3 regions of the Bacillus sp. Medicinal_06 genome follow, and region 3 is predicted to be linked to each of the others. Evidence: riboswitches for the same ligand, from Rfam matches in the RefSeq annotation. Region 3 holds a riboswitch; each other region holds the start of a gene.
The links. Region 3 has a riboswitch for S-adenosylmethionine ahead of AC1M36_RS10420 (sugar ABC transporter substrate-binding protein). Riboswitches for the same ligand answer to the same signal wherever they lie in the genome.

Region 1: linked by a shared signal. The riboswitch ahead of AC1M36_RS20745 (bifunctional O-acetylhomoserine aminocarboxypropyltransferase/cysteine synthase) and the one ahead of AC1M36_RS10420 (sugar ABC transporter substrate-binding protein) in region 3 are both predicted to bind S-adenosylmethionine.
Region 2: linked by a shared signal. The riboswitch ahead of AC1M36_RS01885 (M20 family metallopeptidase) and the one ahead of AC1M36_RS10420 (sugar ABC transporter substrate-binding protein) in region 3 are both predicted to bind S-adenosylmethionine.

What each region holds. Positions count from the first base shown of each region.
Region 1 is NZ_JBWYHD010000009.1:78,514-81,799, reverse strand. It holds gene AC1M36_RS20755 (YjjG family noncanonical pyrimidine nucleotidase) at 1-679, shown strand, start outside; gene AC1M36_RS20750 (hypothetical protein) at 913-1,542, shown strand; SAM riboswitch class I at 1,670-1,775, shown strand; gene AC1M36_RS20745 (bifunctional O-acetylhomoserine aminocarboxypropyltransferase/cysteine synthase) at 1,867-3,165, shown strand; gene metA (homoserine O-acetyltransferase MetA) at 3,149-3,286, shown strand, end outside.
Region 2 is NZ_JBWYHD010000001.1:357,895-361,180, forward strand. It holds gene AC1M36_RS01880 (CotS family spore coat protein) at 1-194, shown strand, start outside; gene AC1M36_RS01885 (M20 family metallopeptidase) at 298-1,500, opposite strand; SAM riboswitch class I at 1,593-1,697, opposite strand; gene AC1M36_RS01890 (AAA domain-containing protein) at 1,784-3,286, opposite strand, start outside.
Region 3 is NZ_JBWYHD010000004.1:25,850-29,135, forward strand. It holds gene AC1M36_RS10415 (sugar ABC transporter ATP-binding protein) at 1-1,032, opposite strand, end outside; gene AC1M36_RS10420 (sugar ABC transporter substrate-binding protein) at 1,029-2,144, opposite strand; SAM riboswitch class I at 2,233-2,337, opposite strand; gene AC1M36_RS10425 (NCS2 family permease) at 2,427-3,286, opposite strand, start outside.

The DNA of each region.
Region 1 (3,286 bases), on a different contig from region 3:
ATATCAAACATTACTATTTGATGTAGACGATACCTTATTAGATTTTAAAGCAGCTGAAAGAACGGCGTTACATTTACTTTTTGAGGAACAAAAAATCCCTTTAACTGATGAAATTACAGCACATTATAAAAGAATAAACCAAGGTCTGTGGAAATCCTTTGAGGAAGGAAAAATGGACCGAGATGAGGTAGTAAATACTCGATTTTCAATTTTATTTAAGGAGTACGGTCAGGAAGTTGATGGACCTTTGTTTGAACAGAATTATCGTAGTTATTTAGAAGAAGGGAATCAGCTTATTCAAGGAGCCTTTGAACTAATACAAGATCTCCAAAGCGAATATGATTTATATATTGTTACAAACGGTGTTTCCAAAACGCAAGATAAACGCCTGCGTAATTCGGGATTACATTCATTCTTTAAGGATATTTTTGTTTCAGAAGACACTGGTCATCAAAAGCCAATGAAGGAATACTTCGATTATGTTTTTGCACGAATTTCTAATTTCTCTGTGGAGAAAGGATTAATTATCGGTGATTCATTAAGTGCAGATATTAAAGGTGGGCAGTTAGCAGGATTAGACACATGTTGGTTTAATCCTGCTAAGAAGCCGAATCATATTGGAATTATTCCGACTTATGAAATACAAAGTCTTAATGAGCTTTATCAAATTTTACAATAATTACGATCTTCTTAGATTAAAACATGGTGTTATCCCTTTAAAGATTCTAAGGAAATTGGGAGAGTGTCTTGTGCAATAAGCCAAAGGAATAGAGGGAAATGAATTGGTTAAGGTATAGCTGTTATTGTAGAATAGTGAAAACTCGCGTTATGTACGTGAGTTTTTTTTCATATGAATGAATATAAGACTTATTGTGATTTTATAGTAAAATTTACCATGAGGGAGGGAGAGGTTTGGGTGTTTTTATTTATACTGCTTTAGCAGCATGTACCTGTATATTAATTATTTCGTTAATTTTGCAAAGGCAATTTCCGTATAAAAAATATGATGTTGTTTTGTCTACTATAATGATTGGAACGGGTATAGCCCTTATGCTTTATGGTGTTTATGGCGTTGAGATTTCGATTGGTAGAAATTTATGGTATATAGGGGTGTTCACAGTAATCGGGGCTGTAATGGGTACCTTTATAAATTTAGCTATAAAAATTGGAAGAAAACAAGATAGGTATAAATTCCATGTTGTTGGTCACATGATAGGCTTTTTAGCATGTGCCGTACAAGTCATAACTTATTTTTATCGAGAATATCGGTGGACTTCCTTTCATGTAGAACAGTTTTCTATTTTTATTATGGTTATGGTATCTATACTATTTGTTTGTATCGCAGTGTTTCTTCATCGAATTTTTTTTATGTGCGCTGCAATTTTTCCAAGTTTATATGCAATGATATACTTATCTATTCCTTTGATGATTGTTAGTAATAGCTTGCTTATAATAGCCGCTTTACTCATGACGATAGAGTATGAAAAGAAAAAACGTATAAGTAAACGTGTAGAATATTTTAGGGGGAAAGGTCAATTATAATAATAATTTTAATATAACTTTAATTTTCTGAATAAACAATAAAACAGTTAATAAAATCTTTTGTAAACATTCAGAAAAATAATTGACATTAGGAAATGATTGCTATAAAATCAACGGTAATTGCATAGTCTTATCAAGAAAAGGTGGAGGGACAGGCCCTATGAAACCTTGGCAACAGCCGTATCACGGAATTGTGCCAAATCCTGCAGGTAATAAACCCTGAGAGATAAGAAAGAGACTTTAGAGCGTGTTTTCAAACTGCTTCTTTCTTGTTAGGGAAAGAAGCAGTTTTTTTATTTTCTATAAAAGAAAGGAGAAAGAGAAATGGGAGAATCATGGGGAAAAGGAACCATTTGTGTACAGGGTGGTTATACACCAAAAAATGGTGAACCACGTGTTTTACCACTCTATCAAAGTACGACGTACAAATACGATACGTCTGATGATTTAGCGGCACTCTTTAATTTAGAGGCAGAAGGCTATATTTATACGCGTATTGGGAATCCGACACTAGCAGCATTTGAACAAAAGTTATCCGATTTAGAAGGCGGCGTTGGAGCTGTTGCGACAGCCTCTGGTCAAGCGGCCATTATGCTTGCTGTTCTAAATATTTGTAGTAGTGGTGATCATTTACTTTGTTCTTCAACCGTTTATGGGGGAACATTTAACTTATTTGGGATAAGTCTACGTAAATTAGGAATTGATGTTACATTCTTTAATCCAAATTTAGCTGCTGATGAGATTGTGGCACTTGCAAATGACAAAACAAAGCTAATTTATGCAGAATCGCTTGGAAATCCAGCGATGAATGTTTTAAATTTTAAAGAGTTTTCAGCAGCGGCAAAAGAACTAGAAGTACCTTTTATCGTGGACAATACTTTGGCGACACCATATTTGTGCCAAGCGTTTGAACATGGGGCAAATATCATTGTTCATTCTACAACAAAATATATTGATGGCCATGCAAGTTCATTAGGTGGGATTGTTATTGATGGTGGAAATTTTGATTGGACAAATGGAAAATATCCAGAGCTTGTCGAACCAGATCCAAGTTATCACGGTGTAAGTTATGTGCAGAACTTTGGGCAGGCAGCATATATTGTGAAAGCTCGTGTTCAACTATTAAGAGACTATGGAAACTGTATGAGCCCATTCAATGCGTATATTAGCAATATTGGTTTAGAAACATTGCATTTACGAATGGAGCGTCATAGTGAAAATGCTCTTGCAGTTGCGAAGTGGCTTGCTAATCATGATCGTATTGAATGGGTGAATTATCCGGGATTAGAAAGTAACGAAAATTATCTACTAGCACAAAAGTATTTAGCAAAAGGTGCAAGTGGTGTTTTAACATTTGGAATTAAAGGAGGATTAGAATCTGCGAAAGAATTTATTGCAAATGTGAAGTTAGCAACACTTGTAACACATGTAGCAGATGCGAGAACATGTGTGATTCATCCTTCTAGTACAACGCATAGACAGTTAAATGAAGAAGAACAGCGTTTAGCAGGTGTTACATCTGATTTAATTCGCCTATCAGTCGGTATAGAAGATGTTTCTGATATTATTGCGGACCTAGAGGAAGCATTAGTTGGAGGCAAAGCACATGCCGATCATTGTTGATAAGGATTTACCAGCTCGTAAAGTATTGCAAAAAGAGAATATTTTTGTCATGACAAAAGAACGAGCTGAAACACAAGATATACGTGCTTTAAAAATTGCAATTTTGAACTTAATGCCAACA
Region 2 (3,286 bases), on a different contig from region 3:
AATCAATTTCTCCTCTAACAGCTGAACAAAAAAAGATCATGTTTATCGATATGCTATTTCCATATGAACTTTACGATGTAATTCGTGAAAGATATGTTAGAAAATCTCCTCTTCTTGCTGATGAACTCGCCGGCGCTATGGAATATGAGAGAATAAAATCTAAAGCTTTAAATACTTTAATTGAGAAATTTTAAAATCTAGTACGTGAAACTAAAAAATAAGAAGCCTACCAAATAGATGTTAGGCTTCTTCTACTATCATTTTGCAATTTCTAAGTCTAAAAACTATATTTCTACATCACTGATTTCGCTGCGCTTCTTTAAATTCTTCCTTAATTTGAGCAAGTGTTCCTTCTTCTGTAATTAATCTGTATGCTGCATACGCTAATGCTTTTGCAGATGTAATTAATGCTTTATCGCCAAGTTCCGAACGAGCTGCTTCTCTAAATTCATTCGTATGAGCAATTAAATTGTCTGGACCAATTTTAATGTAAGGATGAATTGTTGGTACGACTTGACTTACATTCCCTGCATCTGTTGAACCGATTCCAAGTCTCTCTTTACGATTTACATCTTCACCAAGGTTTTCTAATTCCTCAGCAATCACTTCATTAAATGTTTTTGTTACTAATAATTCATCAATTTCATTTTGGAACTGATTGATTTTTACTGTTGTTCCTGTTGCTAATGCGGATCCCTGTGCAATATTTCGTACCTTTTCAGTTACTTCAGCACATCTTTTACGCGTTGCTGCGCGAATGAAAAAGCGAGCTGCTGCGTAATCTGGAATAATATTCGGCGCCTTTCCACCTTCAGTAATGACACCATGAATTTTCACATCTGCTGGAAGTTGTTGGCGAAGTGCATTAATCCCACTGTAAAGCTGAATAATCGCATCTAATGCATTAATTCCTTCCTCTGGTGATGCTGCCGCATGTGCAGACTTTCCATAAAAATGAAAATCAAGTGGATCAACTGCTAGCGATGGACTTGTTGTTGCTGTTTTTCCACTCGGGTGAATCATAAGTGCTGCATCGATATTGTTAAACAAACCTGCTTTCACATAACTTGCTTTGGCACTTCCATTTGGTCCACCTTCTTCTGCTGGTGTTCCAAATACGACGATTTCACCTCCAATTTCTTCAATTGTTTCTGATAATGCAATCGCTGCCGCAACACTTATTGTGCCAATTAAATTATGACCACACGCATGACCTAATCCAGGCAAAGCGTCATACTCTGCTAAAAAAGCAATTGTAGGTCCTTGTTTCCCTGAGCTTTTCCGTGCGATAAAGCCTGTTTCATGTCCTGCTATATTGTGTTGCAGTTGAAAACCTGCACTTCCTAGTAATAAGCTTAATGTTCTTGATGCAAAGAATTCTTGATTACCAATTTCAGGGTTCTCATGTATATCATGACTTGTTTTTACATACGTCTCTTTATTTCTTTCTATGCTTTCAGTAATACTATTTCGGTGTGACGTTACTTGTTTTGTTGTCATTTTCCTATTCCTCCTTTAAATTTACATATAAAAAAGCCTCTCTCTAAAAGATAGAAAGAGGCTTGAAAAATACAGATTCAAAAATGCCTTCTTTCTTATCTTTCAAGTCTTTCACTTGCTGGAATTGGCACAGTATTCATATTGAATCCGCTGCCGAGGTTTCATAGGGCCAGTCCCTCTACCTCTCTTGATAAGAAAATCGTTTTTATTTTCATAAAATTATATTAAATTATTTTCATTCTAGTTTTATTCCGACTAAATGTCAAGGAATTCCGATTTGATTTTACCGAATATCTAAAAATCCTTTTAAAACGCCAATCGTTTCAGGAGTATGCATTCTCGCACATATATAAGGGAATTCTGGACTTCCTTCAAACGTCATTTGTGACGTTAACGGCGCACCTACCCAAAAGATTTCATCATCAATACATATAAATGGAAGTGATTTATTTTGTCTTTGTACTCTTACATTTTTTAATGGAATGGGTCCATCGCTATATATTGTGACTTGCGCCACTGTACGCATTAATGCCTGCCATACTCTTTTATCTACCTGTCTTGTACTTGGAAGCGAAATAATAATTTTTTGTTTTGCTGACAAAATATCTTTTAACAATACTTTTGTCTCTTCCAAATTCATTTGCATAAACCATCTCAAGCGCTTTGTAATTTTTCGTTCGAACAACGGACGTGATGACCTGCGATCATACACATTTCCGTGTCTTTCTATGTGAGAAGTTAAATGAGATAACGCTTGTTTTCTCGAAAGATTTTTCCGCATATATTGGCAGTCCGATAACTGAATGAACTTCCCTCTTGCCCTCGTTACCGCAACGTTTACAAGACGATGATTTTTATGATCAAAAAATAACACACCAGGTCTTTCTTGCGGATAACTATCTACTGTATCAAATATCATCATGTCTCGTTCAGACCCTTGAAATTTATGAACAGTTGCCGCTAAAACAGGTGTATTTCGATACTTTGTTTTTTGCAATAGTTCTCTTATGCATGTTGATAAGAAACGGGACTGTGCGCGATATGGTGTGACAACTCCAATGGATTGAACACCATCTAATAAACCGATTAAAATCATTTGCATCGCAACAAGACCGGACATCATATTAAAACGTGAACCAGAAGCTGCATCTTTTAAAGAATAGGCTCCCATCAAACTAGTATCAAATAGAGCAGTCGCTTCATTTGCAAATGGCTGTAATTCCGCTAATTCCTGCCTTGCCGAAACAGAAGGATGGTCGAACACTCTATTCTTATAAATAAATGAGTTTGTAAATTTAGATATATCCTCATGCATCCGTCTTTGTTCTTGCAGCATAAATAAATTTGGATGTGCTTCATAACTATTTACAGATTGGACAATGCCAGCATGATAAAACATATCTTCCCCTAGCCATTTTCTAACAAGCTCATGGTTTGCCATCGCAATTGGAGGCAACTGTAAAAAGTCACCACAAACGACAATTCTTTTACCAAGAGAAGCAGCTAATGCGAGTTGCGGCACATATGCCATACTCACTTCATCTACAACAACTAAGTCAAATGTTCGCTCATAAATAAGAGAATCAATTGCGCATTTGGATAGCGTCGCACCAATTACTTTTGCATTTTCAATATATTCTCTTTCTACTTCTTTAATTTTCGCTCTTTGTTTTCTGAGGTCTCCTTCAATTTCTTGCATACGCTTTTTATCAGAAGCAGTTGCTTTATACGATAAGATTTTTTGTCGAAGATCTTGACGCATTTCCTCTAAATAGAGCTTTTCTTC
Region 3 (3,286 bases):
TTCAGATAAGAATAATCCTTGTTTTCGTCTTTCTTCAGGTACAAGTGCAATCTTTGCTTCAATGGCATCGCGTGGTGTCTTAATGGTTATATTTTTATCATTTATCGTTGCTTGATAAGCATGGCGAGCACCAAATAATGTTTCCGCAAGTGTTGTTTTCCCGCTTCCGATTAATCCATATATAACAATTGTTTCTCCTTTTCGAATAGTAAGCGAAACAGGAGAACGATTTTTGTGTAACTGAAGATGATGAACTTGAAATATATCTTCTGTATGTTGCTTCGTTTTTGTATTTACAGGAATTGAAAGCTGTTTTCCTGTCATTGCTTCAACAATTTTTTGGTCAGTAATCTTTGTGATCGTTTCTGATAATGCAACGGTACCATTTCGTAATATAGTTACAACATCTGCAAATTTTCTGATTTCTGATAAGCGATGGGAAATTAATACGATTCCAATTCCTTGCGCCTTTAATTGCTGCAATAGCTTACCAAAGTTTTCAACTTCTTTTGGCCCAAGTGAAGAAGTTGGTTCATCTAATAAAAGATAACTTGTGTTATTAGATAATGCTCTTGCAATAAGAAGTAATTGTTTTTCATGTAAAGAACAGTTTGAAATATCTTCCCAAACGTTTAAATCGATGTGCACGGCTTGCAAATATTTTTTAGCAAGCTGTGTTAGTTGTGATTTTGAGAATAGAATTTTACTATTTAGTGCTAAATAATCGATTAGTAGATTTTCTAATACAGACAAATTTGGAATAAGCCCGTGATCTACTTCTTGTGTAACGAAAGCAATACCATGTTTTTTTGCATCTCTTGGCGAAGTGAAAGAAATGGTTTGTTCATTAATTTTTATCTTGCCGGCAACTGGACGGATTTCGCCAGTTGCTATTTTTAATAAGGTGCTTTTTCCTGCACCATTCATTCCAAGTAACGCATGAATTTTTCCCTTTTGTACCTCTATGGAAACATCTTGTAGCACAGGGGTAGTTGTATAAGAATGTGTGATGTTTTGAAGTGAGAATGTCATCGTTTTTTCTCCTTCTCTAATTTGTTCATCCAAGGTGAGTACGCATCTTTTGAATTTCCCCAGCCGCTTATGTATTTAGACAATTGTTCCATAGTGATACTTTCTGTAGGTAAACTATTTTTCTTTACAATGTATGGGTCTAACGAGTAAATATCTGGCGTATGTTCGCCGGCAATTTTTTTATACAGGAAGCGTACCTGTACTTTACCTACTTCAGCTGGATCAGTTGCAGTTGTGGCAGCCCAAGGTGAGTTTTCTTTTTGCATTAATTGTAAATCTTCGTTGCTTAAATCAATGCCGTATACTTTTATATCAGTGCGACCAGCTTGTTCAAGTGCTTTTACAGCCCCTTTGGCAAATTCATCCCAAGAAGCAAAAATAGCATGTAAATCGCCTTTGTTAGGATATTTCTTTAATAATGCTTCTACTTGTGTTTGTGTATCTAGTGGCGTGTTATTACTAGCAGTACCGAATCGAGCTACTTCTTTTATATTTGGATAACGTTTATAAAATGCATCAATGATAACGCTGCGACGTTCCATTGGAGCAAAGCCGCCAACCCATACTACAGCTATATTTCCTTTTCCATTTAAATCTTCAGCTAATGTTTTTAACGACTTCCATGCGAGACTATAGTCATCTTGATCAATAACGGTTACACCAGGTAAACGTAAATCATTATCAAATGCGACTATTGGAATGTTTGCTTGTAAGGCTTTTTCTACGCCTGGCTTTAGTGCCTCAGAGCGACCGTGATCAATTAAAATCCCATCAACTTTTGAATTAATCGCAGTATCTAGATTTGCTGCCATTTTCGCTAAGTCATTGTCGGAATTGTATACTTGTACGCTACCACCAAATTGTTCAATTTGCTTTTTTACCCCCTCAATATATTGGGAGGAGAATGTTCCGATAGACATTTGCATAATTAAAGCAACTTTTAACGGTTTTTGCACTTGTTTTGGAATTTCTGTCTGTGAATTACTTTGTGAAGAGGTCGTTTCTTTTTTTACGGTTTGTTGTTTCTGTGAAGAAACAGCATCTTGTTCATTTGTACAAGCTGTTAATGTGAACAAGAGAATGATTAATAAGATGGAACATAATTTCTTCATAAAAAAATCCCTCCTGAATGTAAGAAGAGAGGGGAGGAGAGGAAATAAAAAACGCCTTTTCAAAGAGAAAAGACGTCTTATCACGTTACTCTTATCTTTCAACACAATGTGTTGTAAGAATTAGCACCGTGCCCATTATGGGTCGGTTGCCGGGCTTCGTAGGGCTCATCCCTCCACCTGCTCTTGATAAGACATCAAATATTCAACTAGTTCGAATTATTCCACATTTATATAATGTTGTCAAACACTTTTCATAAAAAAAATTCCTCATTACGAGGAATTTTAATGCGGTAAGAAAATCAACTGATAAGCAAACAAAATACCAAATACGTATACAAGTGGATGTACAGCGCGGAATTGTCCTTTTGCCATTTTCATAAGTGGATATGAAATGAATCCAAGTGCAATACCTGTTGCGATACTTGATGTAAGTGGCATGCTTAAGATTACTAAGAATGCAGGGAATGCTTCGTCGAATGTATCCCAATCGATGTGACGTACAGAGCCCATCATTAAGCTACCAACAATAATTAATGATGGAGATGTAATTGCTGATACGCCAGAAACAGCGCCTACTAGAGGACCGAAGAATGCAGCAACCGCAAATAATGCAGCAACTGTAATTGTTGTTAAACCAGTACGTCCACCAGCTGCAACACCTGCAGATGATTCAATGTACGCTGTTGATGGTGTTGTTCCGAACATAGAACCGATCGTTGCTGAGAAAGAATCAGATAAAAGAGCGCGTCCTGATTTCGGCAGTTTGCCATCTTTCATAAATCCACCTTGCTGTGCAACACCAAGTAGTGTACCTGTTGTATCGAATAGCGTAACAAGGAAGAAAGAGAATACTACGCCGTATAGTCCGTAATTAATGACATCAGAAACAGCTGTAATTGGGTTAGAAACAATAATTCCTTCTGGTAATCCAGGCATTGATGTAATGCCGTTTGAGAATGTTAACTGTCCTGTGAAATAAGCGATAATTCCTGTTAATAACATACCGAAGAATAATGCGCCGTTTATGTTTAAAGACATAAGAATAAGTGTGATTCCAAGACCAGCTAATGCAAGTAGTACTGGAGCAGAGTGAAGGTCTCCAAGGCCAACTAAGTTTGAGTCATGTTTCACTACAATTCCTG